2 linked regions of the Aromatoleum aromaticum EbN1 genome follow. The protein of the gene in region 1 interacts with the protein of each later gene in a pairwise test. Links are inferred from orthologs where the notes say so. Each region holds a gene or a part of one and is shown in the gene's direction. Other genes may lie near its edges.

Region 1 (7,083 bases):
CAATCATCAAAATGCAATTAACCATCCAGAAAGGACAGCAACGCTTTGAGGTTCCTCAAAAGGAAATTAGTCTTGCCGGACGGTTAATTGCATTCTGTTGTTGCAGCAAACTCTACTTTACTCACGCTCGGTCTGCACGGGAGCGCTCATGGCTCGCTGTATAGCCGGATTGCTCGTTGCTGAAATTGCACGTCTTCGACATCAAAGCCTACGCCCGGGCCACAACTCAGCCTGAGGGCTTGCGCCCGCTTCGCACCTGCCTTGGAGGCGCAGGTGCGCTGTTTTACCGGCCGGCTCGACAAGGTGGGATTGTGTGCGCTTCGGCGCTGGCCAGGACTGAAGCGATCAATGCGATCAGGGCGACGAGGTTGAGCGCGGCGCTTGCCGCATGGGAGTATTCCCACTGCGCTCGAAGCGCCATCCAGTCTTCAGGTAGTACCGTCCAGTTGCTTGTTGCCTGGTTGGTCGGAAATGTAAAGGTCCAGAACACGACTTGCGTCGCCAAAATACAGGCAAAGCCGACGAGAGCCAGCATGAATTCCTTGCGACGTTTACGAACCATGACTGTGAGGATGAGCGTCGACAGCAGCGCTCCGGCGACGACGAATCCGAGCAAAGCCCACCCTCTGTAGATTTGCTGCACCGTCAGGTAATCATCGCGGGTGAGACCGATCTTGTTGGGGAGTTCCAGCAAATGCGCAAGGGCCGGAGCCAGTGCCAGAGCGGCGAACAGAAGGCTGAAGAAACGTGCGCTGGCGAGACCCATGGTTCATTCTCTTGGTGATGGCGCCATGTCTGCGCTGTGCCTGCTCTGCGCTTCATGGCGTGAAAAAGTGCTCGGGGAACGGGATATCGAGCTCAGCGTCGTTCATGTCAACAGTTTCGATCAGGCTGACAGCCGCGCACGGCCCGTGCCGGGGGTCGTAGATCATCACCGCGATGCGATGCAATTCGAGGAAATCCATCCGTACCCACCCGTGTCTATGCCACGCGTAGCGAATCACTTGGCGGTGACCGTCAACCGCCCACGAGCACAGCGTGACGCGGTAGCTCTCGAGGGCCCGGAATCGCGCTTCCGCATGGGCAAGCGGATCGGCCACCACGACGTCACCCGCAACCAGCGCGATCAGCCACTCTGGCATGCGCCCGCCAGCAGCGAACGGCTTGTCGTGAGCTGCTCCGATGTTTCATGTCGCACCTTCCGCTGCGCGGATTGCCGAAACCCAATCTGGCACAGCGGAGGGGCAGGATCAAGGTTGGCGCGTCGCCGTCGTACACCGGCTCAAGAATCGGCGAGCGGGTTCATTACCTTCATCTCGTCAATGCGCCCATTAACAGTTCGATCCTGTCCGGCCTGTCGTCCACCGCGAACGATCAGGCCCGGGTAGACGCCGTGCGATGCGGCTGGATCACCTGCAGCAGCTGGCCGAACACTTTGGGCGTGCCGGCAACGACGTTGCCGGTTTCCATGTACGCCGCTTCGCCTGCGAGGTCGCTGACGAGTCCGCCGGCTTCCTGGATCATCAACACGCCGGCCGCCATGTCCCAGGGCTGCAGGCCCATTTCCCAGAAACCGTCGAGCCGTCCGCACGCGACGTAAGAGAGATCGAGCGCCGCGGCACCGGGGCGGCGGATGCCGGCGGTCTTCTGCGTCAGGTCCTTGAACATTCCCAGGTACGCGTCGATGTTGTCGAATTCGCGATACGGGAAGCCGGTGCCGATGAGTGCGTCGTTCAGCCGCGTGCGCTTGGAAACGCGGATGCGGCGATCGTTGAGGAAAGCGCCGCGACCTTTCGTCGCAGTGAAAAGCTCGTTGCGCGTCGGGTCATAGACGACCGCCTGCTCAAGCACTCCGTTCTTCGCCAGCGCGATCGAGATTGCGTACTGCGGAAAGCCGTGGATGAAGTTCGTCGTGCCGTCGAGCGGATCGATGATCCACTGGTATTCGCTGTTCGCGGACTCGGCAGACTCTCCGGACTCCTCTGCTAGAATGCCGTGCTCCGGGTAGGCGTCACGCAGCACTTCGATGATGGCCGCTTCGGCGGCCTGGTCCACTTCGGTGACGAAATCGTTCGGCGACTTGGTCTGGACGGTCAGGATGTCCAGCTGCATCGAGGCCCGGTTGATGACGGTACCCGCACGGCGGGCGGCTTTCACTGCAATGGTCAGGGTGGGATGCATGCGCGTCGGTCTCGCTTGCGAAGGTTGCCCGGAAGGGGCCTCCGCTTAAGAAAATTCGAAAAAACACAAGATTTTAATATGAACGGCGCCATCGCGCTTGACCGTATCCGTATCGTGCTTTCACGCACGAGCCATCCCGGTAATATCGGCGCCGCCGCGCGTGCGATGAAGACGATGGGGCTCTCCCGTCTGTATCTGGTCGCGCCGTCTGCGTTCCCGGATCCCGTCGCCGATGCGCGCGCCTCCGGAGCGACCGACGTGCTCGAGAGCGCCTGCGTCGTCGATTCGCTCGACGAGGCGCTGCACGGCACGATCCTGTCGGCGGCGATCACCGCGCGGCGGCGCGAGCGGTCGGTGCCGGTTCGCAGCGCGCGCGAAGCGGCGCCCGAACTCGTCGCGTTTGCCGAAAAGGGCGACGTGGCCTTGGTGTTCGGCACCGAGATGAGCGGCCTGACGAATGATGAAGTCGAACGCTGCTCGATGCCGGTGTCGATCCCGGCGAATCCGGCGTTTTCGTCGCTGAATCTCGGCGCTGCGGTGCAACTGCTGTGCTACGAACTGCGAATGGCAGCGCTGTCGCCGACCCCGCCTGCCGAGCCATTGCCCGATCTCGCGACCTTCGAGGAAATCGAGGGCTTTCACCGTCATCTCGAGCGTGCGATGACCGCCAGCGGCTTCTACGATCCGGCCAATCCCAAGCGCTTGCTGCAGCGCCTCAGGCGCCTGTTCGGGCGCGTACGGCTCGAAAAAGAGGAAGTGAATATCCTCCGCGGCATCGTGGGTGCACTCGAACGCAAACCCGACTAAACTAGTCGGGAATTCACTACTGCAACGAAGTTTCCTGGAGTAAATCACCCATGTTCAGCCGCCTGCGCGAAGACTTGGCCAGCGTTCGCGAACGCGACCCCGCCGCCCGCTCCACTTGGGAAGTGCTGACCTGTTATCCCGGCGTGCATGCGCTCATGTTCCACCGCCTCGCGCACGCGGCGTGGACCCGCGAGCTGTTCTGGATCGGCCGTTTCGTCAGTCACATCTCGCGCTTCCTGACCGGCATCGAGATCCATCCCGGGGCGACGATAGGCCGACGCGTGTTCATCGACCACGGCATGGGCGTGGTTATCGGCGAGACCGCCGAAGTCGGTGACGATTGCACGATCTATCAGGCGGTCACGCTCGGCGGGACCTCGCTGTATCGCGGCACCAAGCGCCACCCGACGCTCGGCAACGGCGTCGTCGTCGGCGCCGGCGCGAAAGTGCTCGGCGGCTTCACCGTCGGTGATGGCGCACGCATCGGCTCCAATGCCGTCGTCGTCAAGCCGGTGCCGGCCGGAAGGACGGCGGTCGGCAATCCTGCCCGCGTCATCGATCCGGAACGCACCGATGCGCGTGACAAGGCGCGCGAGCAGAAGGCCGAGCAGATGGGCTTCTCGGCATATGGCGTCACCAAGCAGATGGACGACCCGATCGCGAAGGCGATGCACGGCCTGCTGGATCACGCGGTCGAAACCGATCGTCGTATTCAGCTACTCGTCGAACAGCTCGAAAAGGCCGGTGTGAGGCTGGATTCGACGATCGAGCAGAGCGACGAATTCGATGCCCAGCGCCTCTCGAAAATGGTTGATTGAACGCGCCGCGATCCGCTCCCGGAGTAGTTGACCGATTTTGTCGGGTTACGTATAGTCGAGTGAAACGTTCGGGTATTTACCCGGGCGGCAATCTCCGCCATGCGAGGAGCTAACATGAGACTCACCACCAAGGGACGATTCGCGGTAACCGCCATGATCGATCTGGCATCGCGCCAGACCGAAGGCCCGGTGACGCTGGCGGGCATCGCCGAGCGTCAGAAGATTTCGTTGTCCTACCTCGAACAGCTGTTCGGAAAACTGCGTCGCCACAAGCTGGTGTCCAGCGTGCGCGGCCCCGGCGGCGGTTACCGGCTTGCGCGTGACATGAGCCGGATCACCGTCGCGGACGTCATCGTCGCGGTCGATGAGCCGCTCGACGCCACCCAGTGCGGCGGCAGGCAGAATTGCCACGACGAACAACGTTGCCTGACCCACGACCTGTGGGCGAACCTGAACAAGCGGATGTACGAGTACCTCGATTCGGTCACGCTCGCTGCGCTGGTGATGCGCGAAGTCAAGGCCGAATCGGAGACGAGTGTGCTGAAGGACGTGCGGCGGCGCGCGATGATCTCGGTGCGCGAAGTGGCGGCTGCGTAAACCGAAAGCGGAAGCATCAGCCATGTTCGCCCCCGTCTACCTCGACTGGAACGCCACCACGCCGCTCGATCCTGTCGTGCGCGCGGCAATGCTGCCGTGGCTCGACGCCCGTTTCGGCAATGCGTCCAGCCGGCACGAGTACGGGCGGCAGGCGAGGGCGGCGATCGACGAGGCGCGCGCTCGGGTCGCGGCGGCAGTCGGTGCGCACCCGACCGAAGTGATTTTCACGAGTTGCGGCTCCGAAGCGAACAACCTCTTCATCAAGGGCGCGGCAGCACTGATGAAGCCGGGACTCGTGGCCGTCGGGGCGATCGAGCATCCCTGCGTGCGGGAGCCGGCAAGGCAGCTGCGGCGCGGCGGCTGGACGCTGCGCGAAATCGCCGTCGATACCGCGGGGCGAATCGATGGCGACGACTGGAAAGCGGTGCTCGATGCGAAGCCGTCGCTGGTTTCGGTGATGCTGGCGAACAACGAGACCGGCGTGCTGCAGGATGTCGCTGCCTTGGCGCACGATGCAAGAACGGCCGGGACGTGGTTTCATAGCGATGCGGTGCAGGGGCTCGGGAAGATCCCCGTCGATTTTCGTGCGCTCGGTGTGCACGCGATGACGCTCTCCGCGCACAAGATCGGGGGTCCTCTCGGCGCCGGTGCATTGGTGATCGACAAGCGACTCGAGCTGGCGCCGCAGATCGCCGGAGGCGGTCAGGAGCGCGGCCTGCGCTCCGGGACCGAGAACGTGGCGGCGATCGTCGGTTTCGGCGTCGCATGCGAACATGCGACGGCACGGCTCGAAAGCGAAGCAGGGCGCCTGGCGGGATTGCGAGATCGGCTGGAAGCCGGCCTCGTGGCGCACGGCATGAGAATTTTCTCGGCCGGGGCGCCGCGCCTGCCGAACACGACGTTTTTCGCTGCCGACGGTTTCGATGGCGAAACGCTTGTCGCGAAGCTCGACCGCGCGGGTTTCGCGTGCGCGAGCGGATCGGCCTGCTCGAGCGCCAACCCCGAGCCGTCGCATACGTTGCTCGCGATGGGCGTCGAACGCGACGCCGCGCGGGGTGCGGTGCGCGTCAGCCTCGGCCGCGACACGACCCTGACAGACGTCGAAGGCTTCCTCGCAACCTTCGAACGCCTGACGAACGAATTGAATAACCTGACCGCAATGGCGGTCCAATCTTGAACGCAGATCGACGGAGGAACCCGATGCTCAAGTTTCCGATTTACCTGGACTACTCCGCCACGACGCCGGTCGATCCGCGCGTGGCACAGGCAATGATCCCGTGGCTTACCGAGCATTTCGGCAACCCGGCCAGTCGCTCCCACGCTTATGGATGGGAAGCCGAGAAGGCCGTCGAAGACGCGCGCGAGCAGGTGGCCCGGCTGGTCAATGCCGATGCCAAGGAAATCGTGTGGACTTCGGGCGCAACCGAGTCGAACAACCTCGCGATCAAGGGAGCGGCGCAGTTCTACAAGGGCAAGGGCAAGCACATCATCACGCTCAAGACCGAGCACAAGGCAGTGCTCGACACGTTCCGCGAACTCGAGCGCCAGGGCTTCGAAGCGACCTATCTCGACGTGCAGGAGAACGGCCTCGTCGACCTGTCGGTTCTGAAAGATGCGATCCGGGCCGATACCGTGCTGGTGTCGATAATGTTCGTCAATAACGAGATCGGCGTGGTCCAGCCGATTGCCGAAATCGGCGAGATCTGCCGCGAAAAAGGCATCGTCTTCCACGTCGATGCGGCGCAAGCGACGGGCAAGGTCGATATCGACCTGTCGAAGCTGAAAGTGGACCTGATGTCGTTCTCGGCACACAAGACCTACGGCCCGAAAGGCATCGGCGCGCTGTACGTCCGGCGCAAGCCGCGCGCACGTCTCGAAGCGCAGATGCACGGCGGCGGCCACGAGCGCGGGCTGCGTTCCGGCACGCTCGCGACGCACCAGATCGTCGGCATGGGCGAAGCTTTCCGCATCGCGCGCGAGGAAATGAAGGTCGAGAACGAACGCATCCGCGCGCTGCGCGACCGTCTGATGAAAGGCCTGCAGGACATCGACGCGACCTACATCAACGGCGACGTCGAGCACCGCGTGCCGCACAATCTGAATATCTCTTTCGCGTACGTCGAAGGCGAATCGCTGATCATGGCGATCAAGGACGTTGCGGTGTCGAGCGGTTCGGCCTGTACGTCAGCGAGTCTCGAACCGTCCTATGTGCTGCGCGCGCTGGGCCGCAACGACGAGCTCGCACACAGCTCGATCCGGTTTACGATCGGGCGCTTCACCACCGAAGAAGAAGTCGACTACACGATCGACCTGCTGCACAAGAAGATCGGCAAGCTGCGCGAACTGTCACCGCTGTGGGAAATGGTGCAGGACGGCGTCGATCTGGACAGCGTGCAATGGGCTGCACACTGAACGAAATCCCCCCAGGAGAAGACAACATGGCATATAGCGAAAAAGTGTTGGATCACTACGAGAATCCTCGCAACGTCGGCGCTTTCGGCAAGGAAGACGAAGGGGTCGGCACCGGCATGGTCGGCGCACCCGCGTGCGGCGACGTCATGAAACTGCAGATCAAGGTCGGCAAGGACGGGGTCATCGAGGACGCGAAATTCAAGACTTACGGTTGCGGTTCCGCGATCGCCTCGAGCTCGCTGGTGACCGAATGGGTCAAGGGCAAGAC
Region 2 (9,966 bases), 1.0 Mb from region 1 along the record:
TGACCGTGCGACGCGGCATTACGAACCGCTTCGAACTCGAGGCGAAAATTCCGTACGTCTATCGCTGGGATTCGAGCGTGAGCCGGGAAGTGGCCGTAGGAAGTGCCAATCCCGAGGTATTCGACACGGACGGGGACGACATCGGCGACATCGAGTTGACCGGCCGGTACCAGCTCAACGACGGCGGGGCCGACCGGCCGTACTACATCGCGTCGCTGCGCTTCAAGTCGCGCACCGGAACGGATCCGTTCGAAGTCGAAATCGACAGGACGATCAGATCGACGACCGGGGGAGTGGGTCTTCAGACCGAAATTCCGACCGGCTCGGGGTTCTACTCTCTCCAGCCGGGCCTGACGGTGCTGATTCCTTCCGACCCCGTGGTCTTTTTCGGCGGCGTCAGCTACCAATACAGCTTCAAGCGCGACAACGTGAAGCAGAAGACGAACGAGGGCGACATCGAGCTCGGCGAAGTCCAGCCGGGCGGCGCTTTCGGTTTCAACTTCGGCATGGGTCTCGCACTGAACGAGCGCTCCTCGTTCAGCATCGGCTACGACCACCTGTCGGTCGGAAAGGTCAAGCAGAACGGCGAGACCGCAGCGACTTCAGTGCGCGTTCAGCTCGGCACCCTGCTGCTCGGCTACTCCTACCGCATGGCGCCGAACCGGACTTTGAACCTGTCGGTCGGCGCCGGTCTCACCGAGGACACACCGGACCTGCAACTGACCTTGCGGATGCCGATCACGCTGTAAAGCGCGCTCGCCGGCAACAGCGGTTCCGTAATCAAACACTGTTGCCGGCGAGTTCCTCCGTGTCGGCCCGACTCCGGTCTTTCACCTGAGCAACGAACTGTTCAAAGCATTCCTCAACGACTCTCCGAGTCGGTGGGCGCGCAGCATATCCATGCTGTTGGCCTGCGCATTGATCGTCGTGACCGTCTGAATCTTCTGATTGTCGAGGCTGTTCTGGATCACCGTCGCGAAGGAGCCGGAGGCGAGCACGGCCGGATCGAAGCTGTTGTTCGCCCCGATCTGGATCAGGCCCACGCTGGTGCCGACGGGCAGCGCCTGCAGGCCCGCCGCACCGCCGGCGAGCTGGCTCAGATCGGCGACGTTCAGCGTCGTCGTGCTCGACAGCACGCCGTTGATGAGGACCACCCGCTCGATACCGAACGAAAGCACCAGTCCGCCCGGTGTCTCGAAGCCGCCACGCAGGCCACCGAGCGTGTCGTCATCGACCAGCAGACCGGAGAACAGCATCTTCTCGCCCTCGGGTGGGCGGCCTTCCACGAGTATCTGAGGGACCGGTTCCAGGTCGGGGTCGCGCGCCGCTACGGTTGACGGCGCGGGCGTCGGGAGCGGTTCGCCGAGCGCGGCGAGCGGCACGGACTGGTACGAATCCGGCGCCGACACGGCGAAAGGCGTGGCGGCCGCAGCACCAGGAAGCCTTGCGTTCGCGCCGTTCGCGAGCGGGGCCCGCGGGGACTCCGGCAGCGCACTCTCTTCGGAGGCTCCAGGCGGAACATCGAGCGACAGGACGTATTCGGCCAGGCGCCGCGATATCGTTCCCGGGCGACTTCCGTCGTTCGACGCCGCAGCGAGCGCGTCGAGCACCCCGGGGTGGGGCCGGCAGCCGATCCCTTCGGCATCCAGCGGCCAGTCGGCGAGCGCGAGGAGTTCGGCGGGCGGCATGTCGTCGGCACACAGTGCAGGGAAGAAACCTTCGACCACATCGTCCGCCGCATACGCATGCTCCAGCAACCGGAGCGGAATTTCCGGGATTCCGGCACCTACGGCGAGCATCGCCATGAGCCCGGCCACGCGTTTGTTCCGCAAAGTGATCATCGAAAAGACTCAAAAATCCATCGGCCCGCGGCGCAGCAGCAGGACGTCCGTTGCATTGCCGCCGATCCCCTGCCCGATCGGCGCCGGAGGCCGGACGCGCCAGTCCTCGTCGCGGTCGAAGCGGGCACGCTCGGGCTGGTCGTTGATGACGAGCAGGATGCCGTTGGTCCAGAAGCGTTCGAAGTCGGTACGATCGAGCACGCGCGTCCCCATTGCCGGGTCGCCGATGACGACGCGTTTCGCCCGCAGGCCCTTGACCACGACGAAGTGCGCGTAGCCGTTTTCCCTGATCAGCGCGATTGCCGGGACACGTGCCGCGGAAAGCTGGTCGAGCGACGCGCGCACGCCTTCGGCGCGAAAGCCGCTGCTGTCGAGATAGAGTTTCATGTCGAGCATCGAAAAACCCTCGCGTCGGATCTTCGCCTGGTCGCCGCGCTCGAACATGTGCTTGAACACCTCGACTTCGTCGACCTTGCGGTCGTAATGATGCGTGAGCAGCGTCGCGACCGCCGCGGAGCCGCAACTGAAATCGTATTGCTGACGCAGCGTCGACACGAAGCGCGCCCCTTTCAGGCTCGTCACGGGCACTGCATAACTGCTCCCGGACGGCCCCAGAATCCTGGCCGGATCGGATTGCGCCGCCGCAGGCTGGCACACCGACGCGCCCAGCAGCGCGATGAAGAACAGCGGGCGGACTTTCATGACGGCCTCGTCATTTCACCTCGAGATTGAGGATTACCGCGTTCTGGATCATGACGCCGTTGCCGCTGTTCTGGACCACGGTTCCCATCATGTTCGCATTGGCGAATGCGCCCTCGGTGATCAGGTTGTAGCCGGTGACGGCATCCGACACGGAAACTTCGCTCATCGAACCGACCGCGCGTATTTCGCTGATGTGCGTATCGGCGCCACCGCGCTGCCCCGAAAGCACCGCGTCATCCACCGTAGGCCCGCCCATCAGCCTCTGCGCCGGGCGCTGCAGCGCGACGGATTGCGCGTCCCCGAGCATCACGACGTCGTCGGCATGCACGAGGCGGGTGCCGCCGGCCAGGAGGGCCAGCGCGATACCGAGAGTCAGCAGGGGCAGTACCTGTCTCATGGCTTCACTCCTCGACTGCAAAGGTGAAGCCGGGGGAAGCTTCTCCCCCGGCTCGATCGTGCTGCTTACCGCACCGTCAGGTTGGCCTGAACGTTTGCGCTTTGCTGCACGAGTGCACCGATGCCGCTGTTCAGCGAGGTCATCGAGATGCCGGCCGAGTTGGCCAGGCTGCCGCCGCCGACGGTGTTGGACATGTTGAAGGCGCCTGCATCGGCATACGCCGTGCCACCCGCGCCGCCCGCAGCGCCGGCGCCGCCTGTACCCGCACCGCCCGTTCCGGCACCCGCAGTGTTCGTGCCGCCGTCACCGCCGTTGCCGGCCGTGTTGGTGCCGCCGTTGCCGCCGTTGCCGCCGTTGCCGGCAGTGCCGTTACCGGCGGTCGCAGCGCCGCTGGTCGCCGTGCCGCCGTTGCCGCCGTTGCCCGCTGTGTTGGTGGCCGTGCCGCCCGCGCCGCCGGTCCCGCTGCCGCCATTGGCGGCCGCACTCGAGTCGCCCGAATTACCCGCGCCTCCGGCCAGGCCACCCTCCCCGCCCGGGACGCCCGAGCCACCGCTCGAACCGTTGCTGGCGCTGCCCGAGCCGCCACCACCGCTGCCGTCGCCACCATCCCCGTTGGCGCTATAAGCACTTCCGCCAGTCGATCCGGTGGCGCCGTTCGCAGTGCCACTGGCGGCGGCCCCACCGGCGCCGTCCCCGCCATTGCTGCCCATGCCACCTTCCCCACCTGCGGCTGCTCCGCCGGCACCGCCCGCGCCATTGGCATTCCCGCCGATCCCGTCGCCGCCATTGCCGGCTCCGCCGGCCGCCCCATTGCCGCCGTATGCGCTGCCGTGGTTTGTCGCGATGTTGCCGACGTTGCTCACGGACACGCCGCTGACCGTGCCGTTGAGGGTCGCAATCGCCATTACCTCAGTGGTATTGAATGCGTTGGTGAACGTAGCCGTCGAGGTCGAGCCGTTGTTCGCCGCGGCCGTGCCATAGCCCTCGGCGCGCGCCGTGCCGTCGTTGTTGCGATTGTCGCCGGCGCTCTTGTCGTTGTTCTGATCGGAGTTGTTCGTGTTGTCGACGCGATTGTCCGAGTCGTCGTCGATATGGTTGTCCGAGTTGTCCGAGTTGTCGACGCGGTTATCGGAGTTGTCGTCGACGCGATTGTCGGAATTGTCGGAGTTGTCGACGCGATTGTCGGAGTTGTTGTCCGTCCGGTTGTCCGAATTGTCCGAGTTGTCGACGCGGTTATCCGTGTTATCGGTAGCGTTCGAATACTCGTTCGCTTGTGGTCCGGGTCCGCTCTGCGTCGAATTCGCCGTTGCGGTTTGCGTGTTGTCGTCGGTAGTGTCCGTGACCGTATTCACCGGATTCGCCCAAGCTTGCCCGGCAAGACCAAAGGCAAGTCCGATCGCGGCTGAAATCAATGTTTTTCTCATTGCACTTCCCCTTCGAGAGCCAGGGCCAGCCCCATGCCAAGCCCGGTGCCGACCTTGCGCAAGAGCTGTGCCATTGATGCGCGGCGCCGCCAAGGTATTGATTGAACGTCACCTATTCTGTCGCAGCGGCATTGGTCTCGACGAGATGCATGCCTGACTGTTCAGAAGTTGTACAACCTTGCCGTGGCAAAACCCGGCTCTTTCGCCGGATTCAAAGACAAGGCTTTGTAGTAGCTCGTTTTTTTCAGTAACCTGGCCATCGCGAAGTGTTTCGTTCGTGAAACACGTCGTGCCGCCGGCTGGAAGCGCATCGCCCCGGCTGCAGTGCCGCAAGCAGGGTGGATGCAGCCGGCCGCTTCGCGCGCGGATGCCTCGCAGTCACGAGTCATCGGAGAGGTTCTTCGCTAAACCGACGCCGACTGTCGTAATCTTCCTGTCTGAAGCTGCTCTCGTTCATTCGTCGATCCGTGTCTCGGCCCTCGCGCCCGAACGGGCCGGGGCCGTGAGCATTCATTCCACTCTTTCATGGAGTCCGATTATGTCGAACTGGTATTCCGACAATGCCTTGTCGATCGGCAAGACACCCTTGGTCAAGCTGAATCGCGTCACCGACGGCGCCACGGCGACCGTCCTTGCGAAAATCGAAGGCCGCAACCCCGCCTATTCGGTGAAATGCCGTATCGGCGCTGCGATGATCTGGGACGCCGAGCAACGCGGCCTGCTCGGCCCCGGCAAGGAAATCGTCGAGCCGACGAGCGGCAACACCGGCATCGCGCTGGCGTTCGTCGCCGCCGCGCGCGGCATCCCGATCACGCTGACGATGCCCGAGACGATGAGCGTCGAACGGCGCAAGCTCCTCGTCGCATACGGCGCGAAGCTGGTGCTGACCGAGGGAGCCAAGGGCATGAACGGCGCGATCGCGAAAGCCGAGGAGATCGCCGCGTCCGACCCCGGTCGCTACGTGCTGCTGCAACAGTTCAACAACCCCGCAAATCCGGCGATCCACGCGTCGACGACAGGCCCGGAGATCTGGAACGACACCGACGGCAACGTCGATATCTTCATTTCCGGCGTCGGTACCGGCGGGACGATCACGGGCGTGTCGCGTTACTTCAAGGAGACGCGGGGCAAGCCGATCGTTTCGGTCGCGGTTGAACCGGAAGCCAGCCCGGTACTGACGCAGACGCGCGCCGGAGAGCCGCTCAAGCCGGGGCCGCACAAGATCCAGGGACTCGGCGCCGGCTTCGTGCCGAAAGTGCTCGACCTGTCGCTGATCGACGCCGTCGAGACGGTCAGCAACGAAGACGCGATTCTCTACGCGCATCGGCTCGCGCGCGAGGAAGGCATCCTCTCCGGCATCTCCTGCGGCGCCGCGGTGGCGGTAGCTGCGCGCATCGCCCAGCGCCCGGAGAATGCCGGCAAGACGATCGTCGTAGTGCTGCCGGACTCGGGCGAACGCTACCTCAGCTCGATCCTGTTCGAAGGCCTTTTCGACGCTTCGGGCGTGGCGATCTGAACGACGCCTGCGCGCGGCCGCCCTCGCCCGGAACACCGGTGATTTGCGGCGGCCGACTGCCCGAATCGCGCGGCGGCAGCCCCCGCACGGGGGCTGCCAAGCGAGGCCCGCGCCGGGTCGTGCAAGCTTTCGGCGCCCGATGATTCATAGCACAATGAATCCTCGAGCAACCTCTCATCGCAGTCATCCATGAATCCTCTGCTCCGCGTACGCGCCGAAGGCCAGCAGGTCTGGCTCGACAATCTTTCCCGCACCCTTCTCAACGAAGGGCACCTTGCCCAACTGATCGCCGCGGACGGCATCGCCGGCGTCACGACCAATCCGGCGATCTTCCACAAGGCGATCGCCGGCGGACGCTACTACGAAGAAGACCTCGCCCGTCTCAAGGGCGAAGCGATCGACGCCGAAACCCGCTACGAGCGGCTCGTGATCCCGGACGTGCAGCGCGCCTGCGACCTGCTGCGCCCGGTGTTCGACGAGAGCCGCGGCAATGCCGGCTACGTGAGTCTCGAAGTGTCGCCGGCGCTCGCGCACGACACGGCGCGGACCGTCGCTGCCGGGCTGCGCCTGAAGCATGCGGTCGGGCGCGACAATGTGCTGATCAAGGTGCCCGCAACCTCCGCCGGCCTCGAAGCCATCGAGCAGCTGACCGGACACGGAGTGAGCGTGAACGTGACGCTGATGTTCTCGCTGGCGCACGTCGACGCAGTCGCCGAAGCCTACCTGGGCGGCCTCGCGGCCTGGCAGCAGGCGGGAGGCGACGTCGGGCGCGTGATGTCGGTCGCGAGCCTGTTCCTGAGCCGCGTGGACACGCTGCTCGACAGTCAGCTCGGCGAGATCGGTAGTGACGCTGCGCTCGCGCTGCGCGGAAAATCCGCCGTCGCGATGGCGAAGCTCGCGTACGAGCGTTATCGCGAACGCTTCCACGGTCCCGCGTTCGCCAGCCTGCGCAGCGCCGGCGCACGGCCGCAGCTCATGCTCTGGGCGAGCACCGGGACGAAGAACGCCGCTTACAGCGACCTCATGTACGTCGAACCGCTGATCGGGCCGGAGACGGTCAACACGCTGCCCGACGCGACGCTCGCGGCGCTGCGCGACCACGGCACTGTCGCCCGCACGCTCGACCGGGATGTCGACGCGGCGCGAGCGCAGTTCGCTGCACTGGAAAGGCTCGGCATCGACATGACGACGGCCGGGAAGCGTCTGCAGGACGAAGGACTGCGCCAGTTCGAAGAAGCCTTTGCCGGGCTTCTCGACCTCACTGCCTGAGCTTCGGGCGGCAGCGTTCGCCCCGCCGTCCGTTCGCCCCGCTTTCGGTATTTCGCCGAACGCCCGCAGCCGCTCGCATTGCAGCGGGAGCAGCTCCTTCAGGCCAAGGATCACCACACGAGCTGGCTGTTCGAAAGCGTCGTCACGCCGGCGAGACCTCGACAATCCGCACACATACACGCGATTGAAACTCTGCGGCTCGTTCAATTGTTAGCAATTGCAAGCGAGATCCACGACGGGAGCGGCAGGATTACACACTTCACGAGTCGTCTGTTATATCGACGGCACTCCTGTGCGAGCTGCCCTTCCGCATGCCCGACGAATGCGGTTTACGCAGCGCTCGCGGGCCCTTTTGCGCCCCCCGCCACCGAGGCGCCGGCGTTCCGGGCTAGAATCCAGCGACCCCCAGCCTTCAGCCACTGCCATGAAGTTCTGCTCGAACTGCGGCGCGACCGTCGAGTTGCGCATTCCTCCCGGAGACTCGCTGCCGCGCCATGTGTGTGCGACCTGCGGCAGTATTCATTACGTCAATCCGAAGATCGTCGTCGGCGCGATCCCGGAATGGGAAGACCGCATCCTGCTTTGCCGGCGCGCGATCGAACCGCGCCACGGCTTCTGGACGCTGCCGGCGGGTTTCATGGAAAACGACGAGACGACGGCACAGGCCGCGGCGCGCGAGACCCTCGAGGAAGCCTGCGCGCGGATCGAGGTCGGCGAAATATTTACGCTGATCAACGTCCCGCACATCAGCCAGGTCCACATCGTCTATCGGGCGCGCCTGATCGACCTGGATTTCGCGCCCGGCGAGGAATCGCTGGAGGTCGGATTGTTTGCGGAGCATGAAATCCCGTGGAACGAGATCGCGTTCCGGTCGATCGCGCTGACGTTGCAGCATTATTTCGACGACCGGCGCCGCGGCACTTTCCGCTTCCGCACCAGCGATCTCGCCCCGCCCCCGCCAGTCGGCACTGCCTGAACCACTGCGGCCGCCGCCGATCGAATGACAAAAGGCCGGCCGATACACTGCCGGTTCGCATCATCGGTCCGGCAGGACCGTGCCGGCGCCCCGTGTGCCGACAGAACAGCAGCGCAGGAGGTATCGTGCCGACAGCGGCTCATGACAACGCAATCGAATCCGAACGACGACCGGGCCAGCCGCGGGCAAGGCTCCCTGTCGTGCAACACCCCTGGATCCTCACGCTCGACAGCCGCGGCCTGCCGCACCGCTGGATAAGCTGGCAGGCGGCGTGCCACTACTATGCTCTCGACATGGTCGCATGGGTCGTCGGAAACCGGCAGTTCCGCTTCGTCGGGGGAATCTGTCGCGCCACCGGGCTGCGTTCCGAAATCACCGCGAACAGCATCATCGCGATCAAGGGACGCAGCTTCCGTCCGGACAGCCACAGCCAGGTTCCGCCGCTGAACAACCGCGAACTGTTTCACCGCGACCGTCACATCTGCGCCTATTGCGGCGACCGCTTCTCGGGCCACATCCTGACGCGCGAGCACATCGTCCCGGTTTCGCAGGGCGGGCGCGACGTGTGGATGAATGTCGTAACCTCGTGCCGGCCCTGCAACCAGCGCAAGAGCGGGCGCACGCCGGAACAGGCGCGGATGCCGCTGCTGTATGCACCGTACGTGCCGAACAAGGCCGAATACCTGATCCTGTGCAACCGCCAGATCCTCGCCGACCAGATGGATTTCCTCGCCCGCCACCTGCCGCACCAGAGCCGGCTGCACGTTCCCTGAAAAGTGAGCGCCCCCTTCCAGCATCTCCCCGCCGGCTTCCTCGAGCCGGCGCGTTCTGGCCTGTCGGAACGCGCTGACGGAGGCGGGCAATGAGCGGATTGCGGGCAATCCGCGGCGAGATCGTGCACTTCCTCGGCGACCCGGCGGACCTCGGCGCCGACGCGCTGGCGCACTTTCCGGACGGGTTGCTGATCGTGCGCGACGGCCTCGTCGCCGAACTCGGCCCCGCCGCCGACCTCCTGCCCCGGCTGCCGGCCGGAACGACTGTCGACGACTACCGTGGCAAGCTCGTCCTGCCCGGCTTCATCGACACGCACATCCATTACGCGCAGACCGACATCGTCGCGAGCTATGGCGAACAGGTGCTCGCGTGGCTCGAGAAATATACCTACCCGACCGAACGGCGTTTCGCCGATCCGGCTCACGCGGCGGCGGTCGCGGAGTTCTTCTGCGACGAGCTGCTGCGGAACGGCACGACGACCGCGATGGCGTTTGCGACCGTGCATCCAGCGTCCGTCGATGCGCTGTTCGCCGCGGCGCGCAAACGGCACATGCGGATGATCGCCGGCAAAGTGCTGATGGACCGTAACTGCCCGGACTTCCTGCGCGACCCCGCCGACGGCGGCGATGCGGAATCGAAGGCGCTGATCGAGCGCTGGCACGGCCGCGATCGCCTGCTGTATGCGGTGACGCCGCGTTTCGCCCCGACCTCGACGCCTGCGCAGATGGCGCTTGCCGGACGCCTCTTCGCCGATCATCCCGGCGTCTATCTGCAGTCCCACCTCGCCGAGAACGAGCGCGAAGTGGCCTGGGTCGCGAGGCTCTACCCGGAAGCGCGCAGCTACCTCGACGTCTATGAACGCTACGGCCAGCTCGGCGCGCGCAGCGTGTTCGCGCACTGCGTGTGGATCGACGACACCGATCGCACCCGCCTGGCGGCGACGGGGGCGGCGATCAGCTTCTGCCCGACCTCGAACCTGTTCCTCGGCTCGGGCCTGTTCGATCTCGACCGGGCGCACGCCGCGGGCGTGCGGGTCGGGCTCGGCACCGACGTTGGCGGCGGCACCA

The links.
Region 2: the proteins of cysE (region 1) and cysK interact in binary tests that used the Escherichia coli proteins (3 or more experiments, as listed by UniProt). The link is inferred for Aromatoleum aromaticum EbN1 from one-to-one orthologs.

What each region holds. Positions count from the first base shown.
Region 1 is NC_006513.1:3,802,021-3,809,103, reverse strand. What follows is about bases 1,950-4,922. They hold cysE (serine O-acetyltransferase), read left to right. Parts: upstream 1,950-3,038; coding sequence 3,039-3,806; downstream 3,807-4,922. Other genes in these bases: EBN1_RS18170 (cysteine desulfurase family protein), read left to right, coding at 4,426-4,922; iscR (Fe-S cluster assembly transcriptional regulator IscR), read left to right, coding at 3,921-4,403; EBN1_RS18185 (RNA methyltransferase), read left to right, coding at 2,260-2,988; EBN1_RS18190 (inositol monophosphatase family protein), read right to left, coding at 1,950-2,181. In the rest of the region: EBN1_RS18200 (membrane protein), read right to left, coding at 284-766; EBN1_RS18195 (hypothetical protein), read right to left, coding at 819-1,142; more of EBN1_RS18190, read right to left, coding at 1,375-1,949; more of EBN1_RS18170, read left to right, coding at 4,923-5,580; EBN1_RS18165 (IscS subfamily cysteine desulfurase), read left to right, coding at 5,604-6,815; Fe-S cluster assembly scaffold IscU, read left to right, coding at 6,842-7,083.
Region 2 is NC_006513.1:2,759,678-2,769,643, reverse strand. What follows is about bases 3,898-6,891. They hold cysK (cysteine synthase A), read left to right. Parts: upstream 3,898-4,902; coding sequence 4,903-5,880; downstream 5,881-6,891. Other genes in these bases: tal (transaldolase), read left to right, coding at 6,070-6,891; EBN1_RS13180 (carbohydrate kinase), read right to left, coding at 3,898-4,364. Outside these bases: EBN1_RS13200 (acetate kinase), read left to right, coding at 1-749; EBN1_RS13195 (hypothetical protein), read right to left, coding at 831-1,805; EBN1_RS13190 (C39 family peptidase), read right to left, coding at 1,851-2,543; EBN1_RS13185 (hypothetical protein), read right to left, coding at 2,554-2,940; more of EBN1_RS13180, read right to left, coding at 3,006-3,897; more of tal, read left to right, coding at 6,892-7,149; EBN1_RS13165 (NUDIX hydrolase), read left to right, coding at 7,574-8,125; EBN1_RS13160 (HNH endonuclease), read left to right, coding at 8,326-8,898; guaD (guanine deaminase), read left to right, coding at 8,988-9,966.